One region of the Streptomyces sp. NPDC007907 genome, then DNA from elsewhere that is predicted to be linked to it. Evidence: riboswitches for the same ligand, from Rfam matches in the RefSeq annotation. Region 1 holds a riboswitch; each other region holds the start of a gene.
What was found. Region 1 has a riboswitch for S-adenosylmethionine ahead of thrC (threonine synthase). Riboswitches for the same ligand answer to the same signal wherever they lie in the genome.

Region 1 (7,306 bases):
GCCACAGCTGCGGCACGATCGTGCCGCCCGCGGCGTGCACCGCCTCGGCGACCTTCGCCCAGCCCGCGAGCTGCTCGTCGCCGTGGAAGCGCGGCACGCTGTCGCTCTGCCCGGCCGACTCGTGGCCGACGTAGGTGCCCTCGGTGACGATCAGGCCGACTCCGGCGGCGGCGCGGCGCGCGTAGTACGACACGACGTCCTCACCGGGCACACCGCCGGGGGAGAACATGCGGGTCATCGGCGCCATCACGATCCGGTTCGGAACGGTCAGGCCGCCCAGCGACAGGGGCCGGGACAGGATTGCGGCGGCGCGGGAAGCGGAGGCGGCGACAGTCACGTGAGGGCTCACTTTCGGATACCGGGGGGTATGTGCATACGCATGGGATCGACCTAACCTTCAACCATCCGGCCCGGCCCCGCCATCCCACCCCCGCTGTGATCCCGGACACGCCACTCCCCGCCCGGGGCCGGCACGGCACGACCCCCGGGCACGCCGAAGGGCGGCACCTCCTGCCGGAACAGGAAGTGCCGCCCTCGGTACGGACGTTGATCAACCCTCAGGTCGATCAGAAGTCCATGTCACCGCCCGGCATGCCGCCGCCGGCCGGCGCGGCGGCCTTCTCCGGCTTGTCGGCGATGACGGCCTCGGTGGTGAGGAACAGCGCGGCGATGGAGGCGGCGTTCTGAAGGGCGGAACGCGTCACCTTCGCCGGGTCGATGATGCCCTCGGCGATCATGTCGACGTACTCACCGGTCGCGGCGTTCAGGCCGTGGCCGACGGTGAGGTTGCGGACCTTCTCCACGACGACGCCGCCCTCGAGACCACCGTTGACGGCGATCTGCTTCAGCGGGGCCTCCAGCGCGAGCTTCACGGCGTTGGCGCCGGTCGCCTCGTCACCGTCGAGCTCCAGCTTCTCGAAGACCTGGGAGGCCTGCAGCAGGGCCACGCCACCACCGGCGACGATGCCCTCCTCGACGGCCGCCTTGGCGTTGCGCACGGCGTCCTCGATGCGGTGCTTGCGCTCCTTGAGCTCCACCTCGGTGGCGGCACCGGCCTTGATGACCGCGACACCGCCGGCGAGCTTCGCCAGGCGCTCCTGCAGCTTCTCGCGGTCGTAGTCCGAGTCGCTGTTCTCGATCTCGGCGCGGATCTGGTTGACACGGCCCTGGACCTGGTCGGCCGAGCCGGCACCGTCGACGATGGTGGTCTCGTCCTTGGTGATGACGACCTTGCGGGCCTTGCCCAGCAGGTCGAGCGTGGCGTTCTCCAGCTTGAGGCCGACCTCCTCGGAGATCACCTCGCCGCCGGTGAGGATGCCGATGTCCTGCAGCATCGCCTTGCGGCGGTCGCCGAAGCCCGGGGCCTTGACGGCGACGGACTTGAAGGTGCCGCGGATCTTGTTGACGACCAGGGTCGACAGGGCCTCGCCCTCGACGTCCTCGGCGATGATCAGCAGCGGCTTGCCGGACTGCATGACCTTCTCGAGGAGCGGCAGCAGGTCCTTGACGTTGCTGATCTTCGAGTTGGCGATCAGGATGTACGGGTCGTCGAGGACGGCCTCCATACGCTCCATGTCGGTGGCGAAGTACGCCGAGATGTAGCCCTTGTCGAAGCGCATACCCTCGGTGAGCTCCAGCTCCAGACCGAAGGTCTGGGACTCCTCGACGGTGATGACGCCTTCCTTGCCGACCTTGTCCATGGCCTCGGCGATGAGCTCGCCGATCTGGGTGTCGGCGGCGGAGATGGAGGCCGTGGAGGCGATCTGCTCCTTGGTCTCGACGTCCTTCGCCTGCTCCAGCAGGGCGGCGGAGACGGCCTCGACGGCGCGCTCGATACCGCGCTTGAGGGCCATGGGGTTGGCACCGGCGGCTACGTTGCGCAGGCCTTCCTTGACCAGGGCCTGGGCGAGAACGGTCGCGGTGGTCGTACCGTCACCGGCGACGTCGTCCGTCTTCTTGGCGACTTCCTTGACCAGCTCGGCGCCGATCTTCTCGTACGGGTCCTCGAGCTCGATCTCCTTGGCGATGGAGACACCATCGTTGGTGATCGTGGGCGCGCCCCACTTCTTCTCGAGGACGACGTTGCGGCCCTTGGGGCCGAGCGTCACCTTGACGGCGTCCGCGAGCTGGTTCATGCCGCGCTCGAGGCCGCGCCGCGCCTCCTCGTCGAACGCGATGATCTTGGCCATGTGAAGTGGTCCCTCCAGGACTGGGGGTGATTACTTCGGACCGCGCCCGCGCCCGCGACGGACGGCTCGCTTGCCTCGTGGGTTCCTTCCCCACCCGGCCTGCGGGCCTCACCGACCCGGTCCTTACGTTGTCACTCTCACCTTCAGAGTGCTAACGCAATGATTAGCACTCGGGCATGGCGAGTGCAAGCGCCTCCCGGGGATCGGGCGGTGGCGTCAGCCCCCGGCGAACACCCCCCGGCACCCGCTGCGAGCAGGCCGAAGGGCCCGCACCCCGGGGGGTACGGGCCCTTCTGAGAAGACCGGTCGTTCGAGCGTTGGTCGTGGTGCGCGTTCAGGCAGAGACGCGAACCATGTCGGCCTGCGGCCCCTTCTGACCCTGCGAGATCTCGAACTCGACCCGCTGGCCCTCTTCAAGGGTGCGGTAGCCGTCCATCTGGATCGCGCTGTAGTGGACGAAAACATCCGCACCACCGTCGACCGCGATGAAGCCGTACCCCTTCTCCGCGTTGAACCACTTGACGGTGCCCTGAGCCATGCCTAACTCCCCTATTACTGGCCCTTGCACAGATCCACACTTCGCGGACCCGGGTCAGACCTCACCCCCCACGGTTGGGGGCGTGCGCCGGAACGCGTCGACCGCGGCTGAATGTATCTGTCCAACTGCCGTCTGCAACAGGTCAATCGGACGAGAATTCAGGACGCGCGGGGTCCGGAATGTGGGGAGCATTCGCCCGATTTCAGGGCAAGTCGGGCCACACAAAGGGAACAAAAGCCTCAAAAGACATGCACACTTTGGCTACATCTTGTCGGGCTCGAAGCAGGAACTCAGGGTTCCGATCAACGGATCGGGATCGCGTTCCCCAACTGTACCCCGCTCAACCACACAGAATTGCCCCCTCCGTTTCTCTCACGGAGGGGGCAATTCGATAAACTCTCAGTGACTGTCGTTACCGAAGGTAACAATCAGGTCGGCCGGTCGGTTCAGCCACCCGCGACGGCGGGAATGATCGACACACCGGCACCGTCCGGCGTCGCCGTCTCCAGACCCTGCTCGAAGCGCACGTCGTCGTCGTTGACGTACACGTTGACGAACCGGCGCAGCTTGCCCTGGTCGTCGAGCACCCGGGCGGCGATCCCGGTGTGGTTCTTCTCCAGATCGGCGATGACCTCCCCGAGATTCGCCCCCTCGGCGGCGACCTCGGCCTGCCCGCCGGTGTAGGTGCGCAGGATGGTGGGGATGCGAACGGTGACGCTCATCGGAACATGACCTCCGGTTTTGTTGAAGCTACGGCTGGGGCGCACCCTCAGGGGCGCGGGGAACTGCGCGACCAGCCCCCACCGGCCCGCAGCGAACAACGATCAGACGAGCCCGGCATCCCGGAACGACTCCAGGTTGGGCCGAATGGTCGCGGTGAGCCCCGTGCCCGCCACCGCGTCCAGCGTCTTCAGACCGTCCCCGGTGTTGAGCACCACCGTCGTCTTCGACGGATCCAGCAGCCCGCTCTCGATCAGCTTCTTGGTGACACCCACGGTCACCCCACCGGCGGTCTCCGCGAAGATCCCCTCGGTCCGCGCAAGGATCTTGATCGCGTCGACGACCTGCTCGTCGTTCACGTCCTCCACCGCCCCACCGGTCCGCCGCGCGATGTCCAGCACGTACGGCCCGTCCGCCGGGTTGCCGATCGCGAGGGACTTGGCGATGGTGTCCGGCTTCTGCGGACGGACGACGTCGTGCCCGGCCTTGAACGCCGTCGACACCGGCGAGCAGCCCTCGGCCTGCGCACCGAAGATCTTGTACGGCTTGTCCTCGACCAGACCGAGCTTGATCAGCTCCTGCAGACCCTTGTCGATCTTCGTGAGCTGCGAGCCGGAGGCGATCGGCACCACGAGCTGGTCCGGCAGCCGCCAGCCGAGCTGCTCGCAGATCTCGTACGCCAGGGTCTTGGAACCCTCCGCGTAGTACGGCCGCAGGTTGACGTTGACGAAGCCCCAGCCCTCACCGGCCGGGTCGCCGATCAGCTCGGAGCAGAAGCGGTTCACGTCGTCGTAGTTGCCCTCGATGCCGACGAGCTCGCCGCCGTAGACCGCGGCCATGACGACCTTGCCCTGCTCCAGGTCGTGCGGGATGAACACGCAGGAGCGGAAGCCGGCGCGGGCCGCGGCGGCGCCCACCGCACCGGCGAGGTTGCCGGTGGAGGAGCAGGAGAGCGTGGTGAAACCGAAGGCGCGGGCGGCCTCCAGGGCCTGGGCGACGACCCGGTCCTTGAAGGAGTGCGTCGGGTTGCCGGAGTCGTCCTTGACGAACAGCTTGCCGGCGTCGACACCCAGCTCGCGTGCGAGGTTGTCGGCCTTGACGAGCTTGGTCCAGCCGGGGTTGATGTTCGGCTTGTCCGCCACGTCGGCCGGGACCGGCAGCAGCGGGGCGTAGCGCCAGATGTTCGCGGGGCCCGCTGCGATGCGCTTGCGGAGCTCTTCGGTGTCGTAGCCCGAGAAGTCGTAGGCGATCTCCAGCGGGCCGAAACACTCCTCGCACGCGAAGACCGGGCCGAGGGGTACGCGGTGACCGCACTCGCGGCAGCTGAGGGCAGCCGCGGGACCGAGGTCTACGGTGGAGTCAGTGGTGCTTGCAACAGTCTGCACAGCCATGTGAGGCGAGGCCCTTTCTCCTCATCTTCCTCACGACGCATCTCGCCGTGAGACGGATTTGGCACCTTCCCTAGCCGGGAGCCTCGCGAAGTGGTCGACAGCGACCTACGAGTACCGACTGGAGGGTTGCCGGGGCTTCATCGGGCCGTTTCCCTCTGCCCCTCTGGATGAGCTGTATGCGGTTGTAAAGGCGGGTGACCCCGGACATGCGATGGTCATCCGCGTTGTTCAAGACTGTAACCGACGACCAGGACAGTTGAGATAGTCGTCCGAACCGCGAGATGGATCACTCCGTCCCGCCCGGAGCACGCAGAGGAGCCGCACGGTGCTGGAAGAAGTCGAGCGCTGGCTGAGCACCCGTTCCTGGTCCGCGAACGATCGCCCCCTCCACCAGATCCTCGCAGCGAAGCAGCGCACGGGCCAGACGGTCAGTGTGGTGCTGCCCGCGCTGAACGAGGAGGAGACGGTCGGCGACATCGCCTCCGTCATCCGCCACGACCTGATGCTGCAGGTCCCGCTCGTCGACGAGCTGGTCGTCGTCGACTCGGGGTCGACCGACCGCACCGCGGAGGTCGCCGCCGCCGCGGGCGCGCGCGTGGTGCACCGGGACGTGATACTCCCGCGCCTGCCAGCCGTGCCCGGCAAGGGCGAGGTGCTGTGGCGCTCACTGCTGGTCACCCGCGGGGACATCGTCTGTTTCGTCGACGCGGACCTCAGGGACTTCTCGTCCGGCTTCGTCTCGGGGATCGTGGGCCCGCTGCTCACGGACCCGGACGTGGACCTGGTGAAGGCCATGTACGACCGCCCGCTCGGCGGCGCCACCGGGCAGGGCGGCCGGGTCACCGAGCTGATGGCCCGCCCGCTGCTCAACATGCACTGGCCGCAGCTGGCCGGCTTCGTGCAGCCGCTCGGCGGCGAGTACGCGGCCCGCCGCTCCCTGCTGGAGCAGCTGCCCTTCCCGGTCGGGTACGGCGTCGAGCTGGGCATGATGGTCGACGCGCTGCACCTGGCGGGGCTGGACGCCCTCGCCCAGGTGGACGTGGGGGTGCGCAAGCACCGGCACCAGGACGGGCAGGCGCTGGGCCGGATGGCCGCCGCGATCTACCGCACGGCCCAGCTGCGGCTGGCCCGCGGGCACCTGATCCGGCCGTCCCTGACCCAGTTCGAGCGGGGCACGGACGGCTTCGAGCCGAGGACCTACTCCGTGGACACCGAGGAGCGTCCGCCGATGGTGGAGATCTCCGAGTACCAGGCCCGGAAGGCTGCCTGACCGGGGCCGTTTTCGGCCGGGCGCGGCAGATCCGCACGTTTGAGCGTTTCGGGGCCGGGCTAGGTTGAGGCTTATGGCTTCAACGTACGGTGCTGCACAGGTGCTGGTGGCCTCCAACCGTGGCCCGGTCTCGTACACGGTGGGAGCGGACGGTTCGCTGGACGCCAAGCGGGGCGGCGGCGGGCTGGTGTCCGGGCTCTCCGCGATCGGCTCGGACGCGGACGCGCTGTGGGTGTGCTCGGCGCTCTCCGACGGCGACCGGGAGGCGGTGGGGCGCGGCGTCGGCGAGGACGGCGTGCGGATGCTGGACATCCCGCCCGACGTGCACGCCGACGCGTACAACGGCATCGCCAACTCGGTCCTGTGGTTCGTGCACCACATGCTCTACCAGACGCCCCTGGAGCCCGTCTTCGACGCGGAGTTCCGGCGGCAGTGGGCGTCCTACGAGGCGTACAACCGGGCGTTCGCCGAGGCGCTGGCCGAGGAGGCGGCGCAGGGCGCGGCGGTCGTGGTGCAGGACTACCACCTGACGCTGGTGCCGGGCATGCTCCGCGAGCTGCGGCCCGACCTGCGCATCGGGCACTTCTCGCACACGCCGTGGGCGCCGCCGGAGTACTTCCGGATGCTGCCCGACGACGTGGCCGGGCAGGTGCTGCGCGGCATGCTCGGCGCGGATCGGCTGGGCTTCCTGACCGAGCGCTGGGCGGAGGCGTTCACCGCGTGCGCCGAGCGGTTCGCGGGCGGGCTCGGCGGCACCCGGGTCGGGGTGCACGGCCTCGGCGCCGACGCCGACTTTCTGCGCAAGCGGGCCCACGAGCCGGACGTCGAGGAGCGGATCACCGCGCTGCGGCAGGAGATCGGCGAGGGCCGCCGCACCATCGTCCGCGTGGACCGCACCGAACTGTCCAAGAACATCGTGCGCGGCATGCTGGCCTACCGCAGGCTGCTGGAGACCCACGCCGAGTGGCGCGAGCAGGTGGTGCACGTCGCCTTCGCCTACCCCTCCCGGCAGGACCTCGCGGTGTACCGGGACTACACGGCCGAGGTGCAGCGGCTCGCGGACGAGATCAACGCCGAGTACGGCACGCCGGGCTGGAAGCCGGTCGTGCTGCACGTCAAGGACGACTTCGCGCGCTCGCTGGCCGCCTACCGGCTGGCCGACGTGGCCCTGGTCAACCCGATCCGCGACGGCATGAAC
Region 2 (7,306 bases), on a different contig from region 1:
GCGCAGCGGCCACTACGCCGTTCCCGGCCGCTACCGCCTCCATCTGTCGACCGCATGTCCGGACGGCCTGCGCATCGCCGTCGCCCACAGCCTGCTCGGCCGGGACACCGCCTGTCCGGTGACCCTCCTGCCCGCCGTGCCCGACTCTCCCGACGGCGGGCACTCGGCCCTGCGTTCGCTGTACGAGGCGAGTGCCCACCGGTACACCGGTCCGGCCGTCGCGCCCGTGCTCAGTGACGACTGGTCCGGACGGATCGTCAGCACCCACGCCCCGGACATCATGCGCGACCTCGCCCGCCGCTTCGCCACCGGCGGCCCCTCGCTCTATCCGTGCGGCGCGGAGTCGGAGATCGAGGCCGTCGAGCGGATGTGCGCGCAGGGCGTCGAACAGGCCGCGCAGCGCGCCGGATCGGCCGACGGCGGACCGGCCGACCGCGAGGCGGCTCTTGGCGTACTGCTGGACGCACTGGGCGCGCTGGAGCGCTGGCTGGTCGGGCGGACGTACATGATCCGCGACGACGTCACGGCCGCCGACGTCGAGTTGTGGGTCGCCCTGGTCCAACTCGACACCGTGCACCGCAACCATCTGGACGCCTCCGCCGTCCAGCGCATCGCCGACCACCCCACCCTGTGGGCCTACGCCCGCCGTCTGACCACCCACCCGGCCTTCGGCACCCACCTCGACCTCGGCGGCATCGAACGCCGCCACCACGACCGCTGCCACGGCCTGGAGGCCGCCGGGGCAGCCGTACAGATCCTGGACTGGGCGGCACACGCGGCCCGTTGACCGTTCCACCTGGTGGACCGGCGTTGACATTCGTTCGGGCCGTTGTCTTAACTACGGGCCAGAACGGTCATGAGCGTCAGCGACAAGCCCTGGCTTGCTGACCGGCAACCCTCGCATCGCGGTGGGGTGCCCCAGGTGAAGACCGGACCGAAGATGTTTCGGTAAGCGCGAGGCCCACAGGGCCGGAAGAGTGACGGTGACGCCATGTACGCAGCTCCCAGGACGGCCGCACGCCGCCCCCAGGGCTGCGTACGGTCGTACCCGAACCTGCTCGTCGCCGATCGTGCCGTCGATCTGCTCCGCGTGAACAGCGCACTGTGTACCGCACCGGGCCGTGCCCGCTGCCGGGGCTGACACCTCCCCGCAGCCCCCGCCTTCCCTGACGACCACCGCTCACTCGGTGTGCCGTCGTCCTCCCCGGTCCCGGTACCTCGCCGGCGTGCGCGCCCCCGCATGCCGCGCGCTTCCGGGATCTCCCCTCCCAGCCGGAGCCCACCATGAGTGAACCCCCTGGCGCCACCGTCACCCTCCCCGGGGCGCGGGCCGCCGCCGAACCGCCGAAAGCCGTCACCGCCCAGCGCGTTCTGCCGCTACGGCGGCCGGGACGCTGGATCGCCACCGCGGTCGTCCTGGTCCTGGCGGCCCAGTTCGTGCACGGTCTGGTCTCCAACCCCTTCTACCAGTGGGACCGCTTCGGCTACTGGTTCCTGCGGCCGGCCATCCTCGACGGGCTCCTCATCACCCTCGAAGTCACCGTCTACAGCGCGGTGCTGGGCCTCGCCGGCGGCATCCTCCTCGCGCTGGCCCGGCTCTCCGGGAGCCCGGTGCTGCGGGCGGTCAGCTGGCTCTACGTCTGGGCGTTCCGCTCCGTCCCGCTCATCGTGGTGCTGATCTTCCTCTACAACTTCAGTGCGCTGTACAAGACGTTGAGCGTCGGTGTCCCCTTCGGACCGGCCTTCTTCTCCTTCGACGAGTCGAAACTCGCCACGGACATGGTCATCGCGGTCGTCGGGCTCAGCCTCCACGAGGCCGCGTACGCCGCCGAAGTCGTCCGGGGCGGCATCCTCTCCGTCGACCAGGGGCAGCACGAGGCGGCCTCCGCGCTCGGCCTGCCCAAGGGCTACCAGTTCCGGAAGGTCGTCTTTCCGCAGGCGCTGCGCTCCATCGTCCCGAACTACGTCAACCAGCTCATCGGCCTGATCAAGGGCACCTCGCTGGTGTTCTACGTCTCGCTGCTCGACCTGTTCGGCGCCGCCCAGACCATGGGCTCCACCTACCCCGGCGACATCGTGCCGCTGCTGCTGGTCGTCACCGTCTGGTACCTGGTCCTGACCAGTGTCGTCTCCGTCGTCCAGTTCTACGTCGAGCGGCACTACGCCCGCGGTGCCACCCGCAGCCTGCCGCCGACACCGCTGCAGAAGCTCCGCGCCGGCCTCGCCGGCCTGCGGGTCCGCATCCGCCAGGAGGCCGCCGTATGACCGCCACAACGCATCGAGCCCCGGCGGACACCGAAGCCGCCACCGTCGAGATCCACGACGTGCACAAGTGGTACGGCACCCACCGGGTCCTGGACGGTGTCGACCTGACCGTCCGCCCCGGGGAGGTCACCGTCATCCTCGGCCCGTCCGGATCCGGCAAGTCCACCCTGCTGCGGGTCGTCAACCACCTGGAGAGGCCCGAGATCGGCCACGTCAGCATCAACGGCGAGCTGATCGGCGTACGGCGGCAGGGCGAGCGGCTGAAGGAACTGAGCGAGCGGGCCATCCTCACCCAGCGCAGCCGGATCGGTTTCGTCTTCCAGAACTTCAACCTCTTCCCGCACCTGACGGTCCTGGACAACGTGGCCGCCGCCCCGGTCGCCACCGGGAAGCTCGGCAAGCCCGAGGCCGTGGAACTCGCCCGCGAACTCCTCGGCCGGGTCGGCCTCGCCGACAGGACCGGCGCCTACCCGCGCCAGCTCTCCGGTGGCCAGCAGCAGCGCGTCGCCATCGCCCGCGCCCTCGCGCTGCGCCCCGGCGTCATCCTCTTCGACGAGCCCACCTCCGCCCTCGACCCGGAACTGGTCGGTGAAGTCCTGGCCGTCATCAAGGACTTGGCGACCAGCGGAACCACCCTCCTCATCGTCACCCACGAGATCGGTTTCGCCCGCGAGATCGCCGACCGGGTCGTCTTCATCGACGGCGGCAGGATCATCGAGCAGGGCCCGCCCTCCGAGGTCCTCGACAAGCCCCGGCACGAGCGGACCAGGGACTTCCTCAGCAAGGTCCTCTGACCGCCGCCCCCTCGACTTCCCCCCACGCCACCCGCATCACTCCCCGCATCACTTCCCCACCGACAAGGAACGGCCATGTCTGTCCACTTCACCCGACGCAGCCTGATACGCGGCATCACCGCGGCGACCGCCGTCGCCACCCTGGCCACCGGGCTCGCCGCCTGCGGTGGCGACAGCGACGCGGCCACCACGACGAGCGACAGCGCCGGCACGGTCACCGTCGGCCGGCTGTCCAACGGCGCCGCCGAGGAGACCACCCTCAAGGTCTCCGAGGTCAAGTCCATCAGCGCCCAGCTGCCCGACGCGATCAGGAAGAGCGGCAAGCTGGTGATCGGGTCCGGCACCCTGCCCTCCGGCTCCCCGCCGCTGGGCTTCGTGGGCAGCGACCAGAAGACACTCACCGGCTCCGAGATCGACCTGGCCAGACTGGTCGCGGCCGTCCTCGGCCTGGAGCCCGAAGTGAAGCGGTTCACCTGGGAGAACCTCTTCGTCGGCATCGACAGCGGCAAGGTGAACGTCGGCTTCTCGAACATCACCGACACCGAGGAACGCAAGAGGAAGTACGAGTTCGCCTCCTACCGCAAGGACGACCTCGCCTTCGAGACACTCAAGTCCTCGAAGTTCGCCTTCGACGGTGACTACGAGGCCCTCGCGGGGAAGACCGTCTCGGTCGGCGCGGGCACCAACCAGGAGCGGATCCTGCTGGGGTGGAAGGACAAGCTGGAGGAGGAGGGCAAGAAGCTCACCATCAAGTACTTCCAGGACAACAACAGCCTCTACCTGGCCCTGAACAGCGGCAAGATCGACGCCTATCTGGGCCCCAGCCCCAACCTCGCCTACCACGTCACCCAGACGGAGAAGACTCCCGACGCGACCAGGATCGCGGGCCAGTACTCCGGCGCCGGCGCGAGCCTCCAAGGGCTGATCGCGGCCACCGCGAAGAAGGACAGCGGCTTGGCCGAGCCGCTCGCCGACGCCATCAACCACCTGATCGACAACGGTCAGTACGCCAAGTGGCTCGCCGCCTGGAACCTCTCCAGTGACGCCGTCACCAAGTCCGAGGTCAACCCGCCCGGGCTGCCGCTCGACAACTCCTGACCCGTTCCTCATCAGCCGTACGCAGCGTCCCGCGGACCGCCGATCCAGTACGGACCTCCAGGAAGGCAGCCTCGTGTCCTCAACTCCCGTGTCCTCTCTGCACCTTGCCGTCGCCCTCGACGGCACCGGCTGGCACCCGGCCTCCTGGCGCGAGCAAGTCGCCCGGCCCCGCGACCTGTTCACCGCCGGATACTGGGCGGACCTCGTCGCCGAGGCCGAGCGCGGCCTTCTCGACTTCGTCACCTTCGAGGACGGACTCGGTCTGCAGTCCTCGCACTACGGCGAGCCGGACGGCCGCACCGACCAGGTCCGCGGCCGTCTGGACGCCGTCCTGACCGCCTCCCGCGTCGCACCCCTGACCCGGCACATCGGCTTGGTGCCCACCGTGATCGCCACCCACACCGAGCCGTTCCACATCTCCAAGGCCATCGCCACCCTCGATCATGTGAGCACCGGCCGGGCGGGCCTGCGGGTGCAGATCAGCGCCCGGCCGTACGAGGCCGACCACTTCGGCCGCCGCCGCTTCCCGCCGATCAGCCTGGAGGAGCTGCGGACCCCGGCCGGACAGGAACGGCTCACCGGCCTCTTCGACGAGGCCGCCGACCACGTCGAGGTCGTGCGCCGGCTCTGGGACAGCTGGGAGGACGACGCCGAGATCCGTGACGCCGCGACCGGCCGCTTCATCGACCGCGACAAACTGCACTACATCGATTTCCAGGGCAAGCACTTCAGCGTCAAGGGCCCTTCCATCACCCCACGCCCACCGCAGGGCCAGCCGGTGGTCACCGCCCTCGCCCACCAGACCGTCCCGTACCGGCTGGTGGCCCGCCAGGCCGACGTCGGCTACGTCACCCCGCACGACGCCGGGCAGGCCCGCGCGATCGTTGCCGAGATCCGCGCCGAACAGGAGGCAGCCGGACGCGCCGGTGAACTGCTGCACGTGTTCGGCGACCTGGTGGTGTTCCTCGACGACGACCGGGCAGCGGCAGAGGACCGGCGCGCACGCCTCGACGCGCTCGCGGGCGAGCCGTACGACAGCGACGCCCGGGTCTTCACCGGCACCTCCTCCCAACTCGCCGATCTGTTGCAGGAACTGGCGGGAGAGGGACTGAGCGGATTCCGGCTGCGGCCCGCCGTCGCCGGACACGACCTGCCGGCCATCACCCGCGGCCTGGTTCCCGAGCTCCAGCGCCGGGGCGCCTTCCGCACCGCCTACGAGGCCGACACCCTGCGTGGCCTGCTGGGCCTGACCCGCCCCGCCAACCGCTACGCCACCGCCTGAGCCGGAGGGACCGCACCCACCATGAGCAAGCCGCTGAAGCAGATCCATCTGGCCGCGCACTTCCCCGGCGTCAACAACACCACCGTGTGGAGCGACCCGCAGGCCGGCAGCCACATCGAGTTCAGCTCCTTCGCCCACTTCGCACGCACCGCCGAACGCGCCAAGTTCGACTTCCTGTTTCTCGCCGAGGGCCTCAGGCTGCGCGAACAGGGCGGGCAGATCTACGACCTGGACGTCGTCGGCCGCCCCGACACCTTCACCGTCCTCGCCGCGCTCGCCGCCGTCACCGAACACCTCGGACTGACCGGCACCATCAACTCCACCTTCAACGAGCCCTACGAGGTGGCCCGCCAGTTCGCCAGCCTCGACCACCTCTCCGGCGGCCGTTCCGCCTGGAACGTGGTCACCTCCTGGGACGCCTTCACCGGTGAGAACTTCCGCCGTGGCGGCTTCCTGCCGCAGGAGGAGCGCTACTCCCGTGCCAAGGAGTTCCTGGCCACGGCGAACGAGCTGTTCGACTCCTGGCACGGCGACGAGATCGCCGCCGACCAGGCCGCGGGTGTCTTCCTGCGGGACGCGAAGGCCGGCTCCTTCGTCCACGCCGGTCAGCACTTCGACATCCACGGGCAGTTCAATGTGCCCCGCTCACCCCAGGGCCGCCCGGTCGTCTTCCAGGCCGGTGACTCCGAGGAGGGCCGCGAGTTCGCCGCGTCGAGCGCCGACGCCATCTTCAGCCGGTACGCCTCCCTCGAGGAGGGCCGGGCGTTCTACACGGACGTCAAGAACCGCCTCGCCAAGTACGGCCGCTCCCACCGCGATCTGCTCATCCTGCCCGCCGCCACCTTCGTGCTCGGCGACACCGACACCGAGGCGGAGGAGCTGGCCAGGGAGGTGCGCCGGCAGCAGGTCAGCGGCGCCACCGCCCTCAAGCACCTGGAGTTCGTCTGGAACCGTGACCTGTCGACGTACGACCCGGAGGGGCCGCTGCCCGACATCGACCCGGACGTCGGCGACGAGCACATCTCCCAGGGCCGCGCCCAGGTGCGTATGTACCGCGACCCGCTGGCCACCGTACGCGCATGGCGGGAGCTGGCCGCCGCGCACGACTGGTCCATCCGGGACCTGGTCATCAACACCGGCAACCGGCAGACCTTCGTCGGCTCGCCGGCCACCGTCGCCCGCACCATCAACGACTTCGTCCAGGCCGATGTGTCCGACGGCTTCATCCTCGTCCCGCACATCACCCCCGGCGGGCTGGACCCCTTCGCCGACAAGGTCGTACCGCTGCTGCAGGAGCAGGGAGTCTTCCGCACCGAGTACGAGGGCACGACCCTGCGCGACCACCTCGGACTCGCGCACCCGGACGACGTCCGGGGCGAGCGGGTGGCGTCGTGAGGTTCATCGCGATCACCCTGATCGTCCATCGGCCGGACCCGCTCACCGGGGTGCGGAAGCCGACGCACGACCGCTTCCGAGAGGTGCTCGACAGCGCCCTGCTCGCCGAGGAGCTGGGCTTCGACGGCTTCGGCGTGGGGGAGCGGCACGAGCGGCCGTTCATCTCCTCGTCCCCGGCCGTCGTACTCGGCCATGTGGCCGCCCTCACCAAGCGGATCCGCCTGTTCACGGCCGTGACGACGCTCAGCCTGCTGGACCCCGTCCGTGCCTACGAGGACTACGCCACCCTCGACCACCTCTCCGAGGGGCGACTCGACCTGATCATCGGCAAGGGCAACGGCGCCGCCCAACGCGAGCTGTTCCACGTCACACCCGAGGACCAGTGGGACCGCAACGCCGAGAGCTACGAGGTCTTCCGGCAGCTGTGGCGGCAGGACAAGGTGACGGCGGCGACCCGCTTCCGCCCGCCGCT
Region 3 (7,306 bases), on a different contig from region 1:
ACCGTCGACGACGAGATGGGCCTGGGGCAGCGCCAGCAACTGGTCGAGGACCTGCGGGTCGTTCTCGGACAGGGCGCGGGCGGCGATGTCCTTGGGGGTCATCCGGCCCGGCTCGACGGCGTCCACGGTCTCGGCGGGCCGCACCGACACCGGCGGCAGGGCCAGTTCGCGGCGGAGCCCCTGGGTGGCGTCCAGGAGGGTGTCGAGCAGCAGCCGCACCCGCATGTCCTCGACACTGCGGCCCTCGCGGGCGGCCCGGCGCGCGGCCTCCAGTGCGGCCTCGGTCTCGCTCAGCCGGGACTTGAGCCGCCGGGTCTCGCTCTCGGCCGCGGACACCTGGGCGTGCCCCTCGGCGCGGACGGCGTCGATCTCGCCGTGCGCCTTGCGCAGGGCGGCCTCGCCGCGCTTGACGTCGCTGAGGGCGGCGCGCAGCTTGCGGTGCAGCGTCTCGGTTTCCTTCTTGGCCGATTCCAGCTCGGCGCGCAGCCGCTCGGTCTCGGCCCGGGTGTGGTCACGGGCCCGTTCGAGCTCGGCACGCAGCCGCTCCAGTTCGGCGCGGCTCTCCTCGTCGGCACGTTCGGCGTCGGCCCGCTGGGCCTCCTCGCCGGCGGCGGCGACCAGCTTCACCCAGCCGGCCGGCCGCAGTACGTAGGCCGCGGCCGCCACATCGAGCGGGTCCGCGGCCGGGGGCGGGGAGCCTGAGTCGAGAGCGCCGGTCAGCTCCGGCTGGGTCTCTCTGAGCTTCTCCCCGATGCGCTGGCGGAACAGCGGATCGGTCTCCAGCGCGGCCGCCATCGCGTTGCCGGCGAACTTGGTCCGGCGGTTCGGAGCGAACCGGGCGTACTGCCTGAGCTGCGCGGGCAGCTCGCCGACCGTCAGCGAACCGAAGCCGTCGGAGACGATCTGCACCACTCTGCGGCGCACGCCGTCGGGCAGCGGACGGTCGAGCACCTCGGCGGCGCCGTCGCCCGGCCCCCCGCCTGTGGTCTCCACCATCCGTCACACCCCAATGCCTGTGCGGGCCCGCTCCCCTCAGGAGCCGGCGCCCGGCCTGTCCACGAGTTCCACCTGGTCCACCGCGTTACACCAGCGGCAGCGCACCGACTCGATGGTCTCACTGACCACCTCGCGCTCCTCGACCTTCGGCTCTCCGGCCAGATCGAGGTGGACGTACTCGACGACCTTCGACGAGCGGGTCACGTCGAACCTCGTGAGGTTGCCGCAGAGGGTGCAGCGCCACCGCGTCTCGGCGGTCGGCAGGGGAACCGTCATCGTGACCTGTTCTCTTTCCTTCTAGTGTCCGTGACGCGACCGGCATCCCCGGTGCGTGTGGCTCGTAACCCTACGGCCTGGCGGCTCCTCGCCGCCCGCGCGTCCACGGCGGCGAGGCGGTCTGTGCGGTTGCGTCCGGTTACGTCATGCTCTGTATTCATGATCAGCAAGTGGAGTGCGTCGCTCGTCCGGGCCGGCCGATCGGTCAGGGGGTCGTCGGCACCGGTGACGTACACCCTGATCGCCCTGTGCTGCCTGGCCTTCCTGGCCGGACCCGCCTCGGGCCTGAACCCGGCGTACGGCACGGGCGACGAGCTGCTCGCCGTGCAGCGGGCCTACTTCCGGCGCTGGGGCGTGATCCCCGAAGAGCTGCTGGACGGGTCCGCCGGGTCGGCCCTCACCCCCGCGACGGCCCTCTTCGTCCACGGCAGCTGGGTGCACCTGCTCGGCAACATGCTCTTCCTCTACGTCTTCGGGGCGATGACCGAGGAGCGGATGGGACGGGTGCAGTTCACCCTGTTCTACGTCGGCTGTGGCTATCTGGCCCTGCTGGGCTACGCCGTCGCCAACGCGGACTCCGAGCAGTCCCTGGTCGGTGCCTCAGGGGCGATCTCGGCGGTCCTCGGTGCGTTCCTGTACCTGTTTCCCCGTGCCCGGGTGACCAGTCTCCTGCCGTTCCTGTTCTTCCTGCCGGTGCGCTTCCCCGCGTGGGTCGTGCTGCCGTTCTGGGCGGCGTTGCAGTGGCTGGCTGCGGGGCGGGCCTCGGACGGGCCGGGGGTGGCCTACCTGGCCCACCTGATCGGCTTCGGTCTGGGCTTCGGCTACGCGTCGGTCCGCTACGGCCGCCCCACCGGCCCCACTAGAGTGAAGGCCGCCCCTGCTCCGGCTCCCGAGGGAGAGAACCAGCCGTGATCACCGCGATCGTCCTGATCAAGACCAGCGTGGACCGGATCCCCGAGATCGCCGAGTCGATCGCGGCGCTGGACAGCGTCAGCGAGGTCTTCTCGGTCACCGGCACCTACGACCTGATCGCGATGGTCCGGGTGCGCGAGCACGAGGACCTGGCGGAGGTCATCCCCGGCCGGATCAGCAAGATCCCCGGGGTGGAGGGGACCGACACACACGTGGCGTTCCGCACGTACTCGCAGCACGACCTGGAGGCGGCGTTCTCGATCGGCCTGGACAACTAGTCCCCGCCCCCCGGGGAGGACCGCCTCAGGCGGAGGTGTCCGGCACGCAGCGGCCGTCCTCGGTGCGGTAGTTCCACTTCGCCCCGTCCGCCACGAGCTCCTTCACCGCCCGCACGAACCGCTCCACGTGCTCGTCGGGCGTGCCCGCGCCGAAGCTGACCCGGATGGCGTTGAGCGACTTCTCCCCGGGCGCGGCGTCGGGCGCCCCGCACTCGCCCTGCGCCTGCGGGTCACTGCCGAGCAGCGTGCGCAGCAGCGGGTGGGCGCAGAACAGCCCGTCCCGTACGCCGATGCCGTACTCGGCGGACAGGGCGGCGGCGAAGTGGGAGCTGTTCCAGCCCTCGACGACGAAGGAGAGCACACCGACGCGCGGCGCGTCGTCCCCGAAGAGGGAGAGGAACCGCACCTCGGGGACGTCGGCGAGACCCTCGCGCACCGTGCGGACCAGGTGCTGCTCCCGGGCGACGAGGGTGTCGAAGCCCGCCTCGGACAGCGCCTTGCAGGCCGAGGCGACGGCGTAGGCGCCGATGACGTTGGGCGAGCCGGCCTCGTGGCGCGCGGCGCTGTCGTGCCACTCCACGTCCACTCCCCCGTCCTCGCGCCGGCTGACCTTGCGGCTGGCGCCGCCGCCCGCGAGGTACGGCTCGGCCGCGCGCAGCCAGTCGGCCCGCCCGGCCAGGACGCCGGAGCCGAAGGGCGCGTACAGCTTGTGCCCGGAGAAGGCGACCCAGTCGACGTCGAGGTCCGCGACGGACACGGGGTGGTGCGGGGCCAGCTGGGCGGCGTCGAGCACGATCCGCGCGCCGTGGGCGTGCGCAGCCGCGGCGAGCTCCCGCACGGGCCACAGCTCGCCGGTGACGTTGGAGGCGCCGGTGACGCAGACGAGGGCCGGCCCGTAGGGGTCCCGGTCGGCGAGGGCGCGCTCAAGGGTCTCGACAGCCTGCCGGGGGCTGCTCGGGGCGTCGAGGTAGGTGACCCGCGCGCTGCGCCACGGCAGCAGGGAGGCGTGGTGCTCGGTCTCGTAGACGAAGACCTGGCAGTCGGCGGGGAGCGCGGCGGCGAGGAGGTTGAGGGAGTCGGTGGTCGACCGGGTGAACACGACCTGGTCGTCCGCGCGGCAGCCGAGGAACCCGGCGACGGTCCGGCGGGCGTTCTCGAACAGGTCGGTCGACAGCTGGGACAGGTACCCGGCACCGCGGTGCACGCTGCCGTAGTACGGCGCGTACGCGGCGACGTCGTCCCAGACCCGCTGGAGCGCCGGGGCGCTGGCGGCGTAGTCGAGCGCGGCGTAGGTGACCTCACCGCCGGTCACGAGCGGCACGGTGACGTCTCGTCCCAGAACGGGCAGCGGGGCACAAACGGACTGGTCGGCGGCAAGGGTGGAGACAGACATGACGGAACTCCCGTGAAGGCAGGTGGAATCCGCCCGCGAGCGCGTACGGCTCGAGCGGGGGTGAAAGGAGAAGGGGGATGCGGAGGCGGGGCTCTGCGGCCCTATCGCATTCGCTGGTTCACGGAAGACTCCTCGTCACGCGCTTGCCGTAGACCTCGCTGCCTACGACCCGGTCCTCACCCGGGGCACCCCGCCACGGACGGAGGGTTGCCGGACAGTCGGCCGGGGCCTCATGACTGTCACTCATGACCTGCTCAGGAACGTACGCGAAAAGATCGGCGCCCCGCAAGCCGAGTCCGGATCGCGGGACGCCGGTCCCTTCACGAACGGGATCCGTTACGCGTTGCTCGCGGCCACCCAGCGCTCCAGCGTGCGCTTGGCCGCCCCCGAGTCGATCGACTCGGCCGCCTTGGCCATCCCGGCGCCGATCTGCTCGGCCAGGGGCGCGGCGGTGGGCTCCAGGGCCGCCAGGGCCGCGGCCGAGTTCAGCAGGACCGCCTCGCGGACCGGGCCCGGCTCGCCGTCCAGCAGACGCCGGGCGACCTCGGCGTTGTAGGAGGCGTCGGCGCCGCGCAGCGCCTCCACGGGGACCAGTTCGAGGCCCACGTCGCGCGGGTCGAAGGCCTCCTCGGTGACCGTGCCGTCCCGGACGATCCACACCCGGGAGGTGGCCGTGGTGGTCAGTTCGTCGAGGCCGTCGTCGCCCCGGAAGACCAGGGACGAGTTGCCGCGCTCGGCGAAGACGCCCGCGACGATCGGCGCCATGCGGGGGTCCGCCACCCCGACGGCCTGGGCGCGGACCCGGGCCGGGTTGGTGAGCGGGCCGAGGGCGTTGAACACCGTGCGGATGCCCAACTGGCCGCGGGCGGCGCCCGCGTGCCGCAGCGCCGGGTGGAACTTCACCGCGAAGCAGAAGGTGATCCCGGCCTCCTCGGCGACCTCCGCGACCCGGTGCAGCGGCAGCTCCAGGTTGACGCCGAGCTTCTCCAGCACGTCGGAGGCCCCGGACGCCGAGGACGCGGCCCGGTTGCCGTGCTTGACGACCTTCGCGCCGGTGCCGGCGACGACGATCGAGGACATCGTGGAGATGTTGACCGTCTTCGCGCCGTCGCCACCGGTGCCGACGATGTCGACCGTCGCCCCGGGCACCTCGATCACGTTGGCGTGCGCGTACATCGTGCGGACCAGGCCGTTGATCTCCTCGACGGTCTCGCCCTTGGCACGCAGAGCCACGACGAACCCGGCGATCTGCGCCTCGGTCGCCTCGCCGCGCATGATCCGGTCCATCGCCCAGGCGGTGTCGTCCGCGCTCAGGTGCCTGCCGTCCAGCAGGCCGTTCAGCAGCAGGGGCCAGGAGCGGCCCGCCGCGGTGTCGCCTCCAGCGGGGGTCACAGCGCTCATAAGCCGCTCCAGGGTCAGGCGTCCCGCACTACGGGACGAGAGTCTCAACGGGGTCCACCCTATCCAGCCCGGGGCAGGCCGAAGGGCCCCGTCCGATCGTCGGACGGGGCCCTTCTGTGGCGTGGCGAAGCAGTGATCAGTGGTGGCCGTGGCCGCTCGTGATCTCCCGGTACTCCTCGGCGGTGGGCTTCGGGATCTGGGAACCCTCGCCGTAGTAGGCGTCGCTGAGCTTGGCGCGCAGCTTCTCGGAACCCTTCACCTTGCGCTCGACACCGTTCTCGTCGACCGTCGGGCCGATCTCGGCCGGCTTGTACTGCTCGTGCGCCGTGAGCGTGTACATCTGCTCCTGGCTGAGCGGCTCGTGCACCTCGATGAACTCACCGTGCGGCAGGCGCTTGATGATGCCCGACTCGCGGCCGTGCAGCACCTTCTCCTTGTCCCGGCGCTGCAGGCCGAGGCAGATGCGCTTGGTGATGACGAAGGCGATGACCGGGCCGAGGAAGAACCCGATCCGGACGAACCAGGTCACCGAGTTGATCGACAGGTGGAAGTGCGTGGCGACGATGTCGTTGCCACCGCCGATCAGCATGATGATGTAGCCGGTGACCCAGGCGACACCGACACCCGTGCGGGTCGGGGCGTTGCGCGGCCGGTCCAGGATGTGGTGCTCGCGCTTGTCCCCGGTGACCCAGGACTCGATGAACGGGTACAGGGCGATGATCGCGAGGAAGACACCGAAGAGCACCAGCGGGATGAACACGCCCAGGACCAGCGTGTGACCCCAGATGTTGATCTCCCAGCCCGGCATGGCTCGGATCAGACCCTCGGCGAAGCCCATGTACCAGTCGGGCTGGGCACCGGTGGACACCTGGTCGGGCCGGTACGGGCCGAGGACCCAGATCGGGTTGATCGTCGCGATGCCGGCCAGGGCCGCGATGGCACCGAAGACCAGGAAGAAGAAGCCTCCGGCCTTGGCCATGTAGACCGGCAGCAGCGGCATGCCGACCACGTTCTTGTTGGTCCGGCCGGGACCCGCGAACTGGGTGTGCTTGTGGTAGAAGACCAGGATCAGGTGGCCGACCACGAGCCCGAGCATGATGCCCGGCAGCAGCAGGATGTGGATCGAGTAGAACCGGGCGACGAAGTCGGTCCCCGGGAACTCCCCGCCGAACAGGAACATCGAGATGTACGTGCCCACGATCGGCACGGACAGGATCGCGCCCTGCGTGAAGCGGACACCGGTGCCGGAGAGCAGGTCGTCCGGGAGCGAGTAGCCGGTGAAGCCGGTGAACATGCCCAGGACGAACAGCAGGAAGCCGAACAGCCAGTTGATCTCGCGCGGCTTGCGGAACGCGCCGGTGAAGAAGACGCGCATCATGTGCACGAACATGCCGGCGAGGAAGATGATCGCCGCCCAGTGGTGGATCTGCCGGATGAGCAGACCGCCGCGGACGTCGAAGCTGATGTCCAGGGTCGAGGCGAACGCCTCCGACATCAGCTGCCCCTGGAGCGGGACGTAACTGCCGTGGTACTCCACCTCGTTCATCGACGGGTGGAAGAACAGCGTCAGGTACACACCCGTGAGGATGATGATGATGAAGCTGTAGAGGCAGATCTCACCCAGCATGAAGGACCAGTGGTCCGGGAAGATCTTGCGCATGTTGGCCTTGGCCAGGGAGTAGATCCCGAGGCGGCCGTCGGCCCAGTCGGCGACCCGCTCACCCGCGGGCGCCTTGCGGCGATTCTGTGCAGTGCTCATCCGCGCTCCCAGAAAGCAGGGCCGACGGGCTCTTCGAAGTCGCCGAGCGCCTCGAGGTAGCCCTCGTCGTTCACGCCGATGCGGAGCTGCGGCAGGGCGTGACCGGCGGGACCGAAGATCACTCGGGCACCGTCGGAGAGGTCGAAGGTGGACTGGTGGCAGGGGCAGAGCACGTGGTGCGTCTGCTGCTCGTACAGGGAGATCGGGCAACCGACGTGGGTGCAGATCTTCGAGTACGCGACGATGCCCTGGTGCGACCACGCGAGCTCGCGCTTGTCCTTGATGTCCTCC

Region 2: it holds a riboswitch for S-adenosylmethionine, as region 1 does, so the genes downstream of both, ACFZDI_RS14045 (ABC transporter permease subunit) here and thrC (threonine synthase) in region 1, are expected to answer to the same signal.
Region 3: it holds a riboswitch for S-adenosylmethionine, as region 1 does, so the genes downstream of both, ACFZDI_RS29145 (aminotransferase class V-fold PLP-dependent enzyme) here and thrC (threonine synthase) in region 1, are expected to answer to the same signal.

What each region holds. Positions count from the first base shown of each region.
Region 1 covers NZ_JBIBKR010000006.1:456,732-464,037, forward strand. Annotated here, with positions in the region: gene ACFZDI_RS26520 (NADH:flavin oxidoreductase) at 1-337, opposite strand, end outside; gene groL (chaperonin GroEL) at 567-2,189, opposite strand; gene ACFZDI_RS26530 (cold-shock protein) at 2,524-2,727, opposite strand; gene ACFZDI_RS26535 (MoaD/ThiS family protein) at 3,174-3,449, opposite strand; gene thrC (threonine synthase) at 3,552-4,838, opposite strand; SAM riboswitch class I at 4,857-5,012, opposite strand; gene ACFZDI_RS26545 (glucosyl-3-phosphoglycerate synthase) at 5,164-6,108, shown strand; gene ACFZDI_RS26550 (trehalose-6-phosphate synthase) at 6,182-7,306, shown strand, end outside.
Region 2 covers NZ_JBIBKR010000003.1:573,430-580,735, reverse strand. Annotated here, with positions in the region: gene ACFZDI_RS14050 (glutathione S-transferase C-terminal domain-containing protein) at 1-787, shown strand, start outside; SAM riboswitch class IV at 853-961, shown strand; gene ACFZDI_RS14045 (ABC transporter permease subunit) at 1,285-2,265, shown strand; gene ACFZDI_RS14040 (ATP-binding cassette domain-containing protein) at 2,262-3,059, shown strand; gene ACFZDI_RS14035 (transporter substrate-binding domain-containing protein) at 3,135-4,157, shown strand; gene ACFZDI_RS14030 (LLM class flavin-dependent oxidoreductase) at 4,231-5,439, shown strand; gene ACFZDI_RS14025 (NtaA/DmoA family FMN-dependent monooxygenase) at 5,461-6,834, shown strand; gene ACFZDI_RS14020 (LLM class flavin-dependent oxidoreductase) at 6,831-7,306, shown strand, end outside.
Region 3 covers NZ_JBIBKR010000007.1:410,233-417,538, forward strand. Annotated here, with positions in the region: gene ACFZDI_RS29125 (NYN domain-containing protein) at 1-996, opposite strand, end outside; gene ACFZDI_RS29130 (hypothetical protein) at 1,033-1,272, opposite strand; gene ACFZDI_RS29135 (rhomboid family intramembrane serine protease) at 1,432-2,184, shown strand; gene ACFZDI_RS29140 (Lrp/AsnC family transcriptional regulator) at 2,181-2,462, shown strand; gene ACFZDI_RS29145 (aminotransferase class V-fold PLP-dependent enzyme) at 2,488-3,855, opposite strand; SAM riboswitch class IV at 3,990-4,106, opposite strand; gene trpD (anthranilate phosphoribosyltransferase) at 4,192-5,256, opposite strand; gene ACFZDI_RS29155 (cytochrome bc complex cytochrome b subunit) at 5,393-7,015, opposite strand; gene ACFZDI_RS29160 (Rieske 2Fe-2S domain-containing protein) at 7,012-7,306, opposite strand, start outside.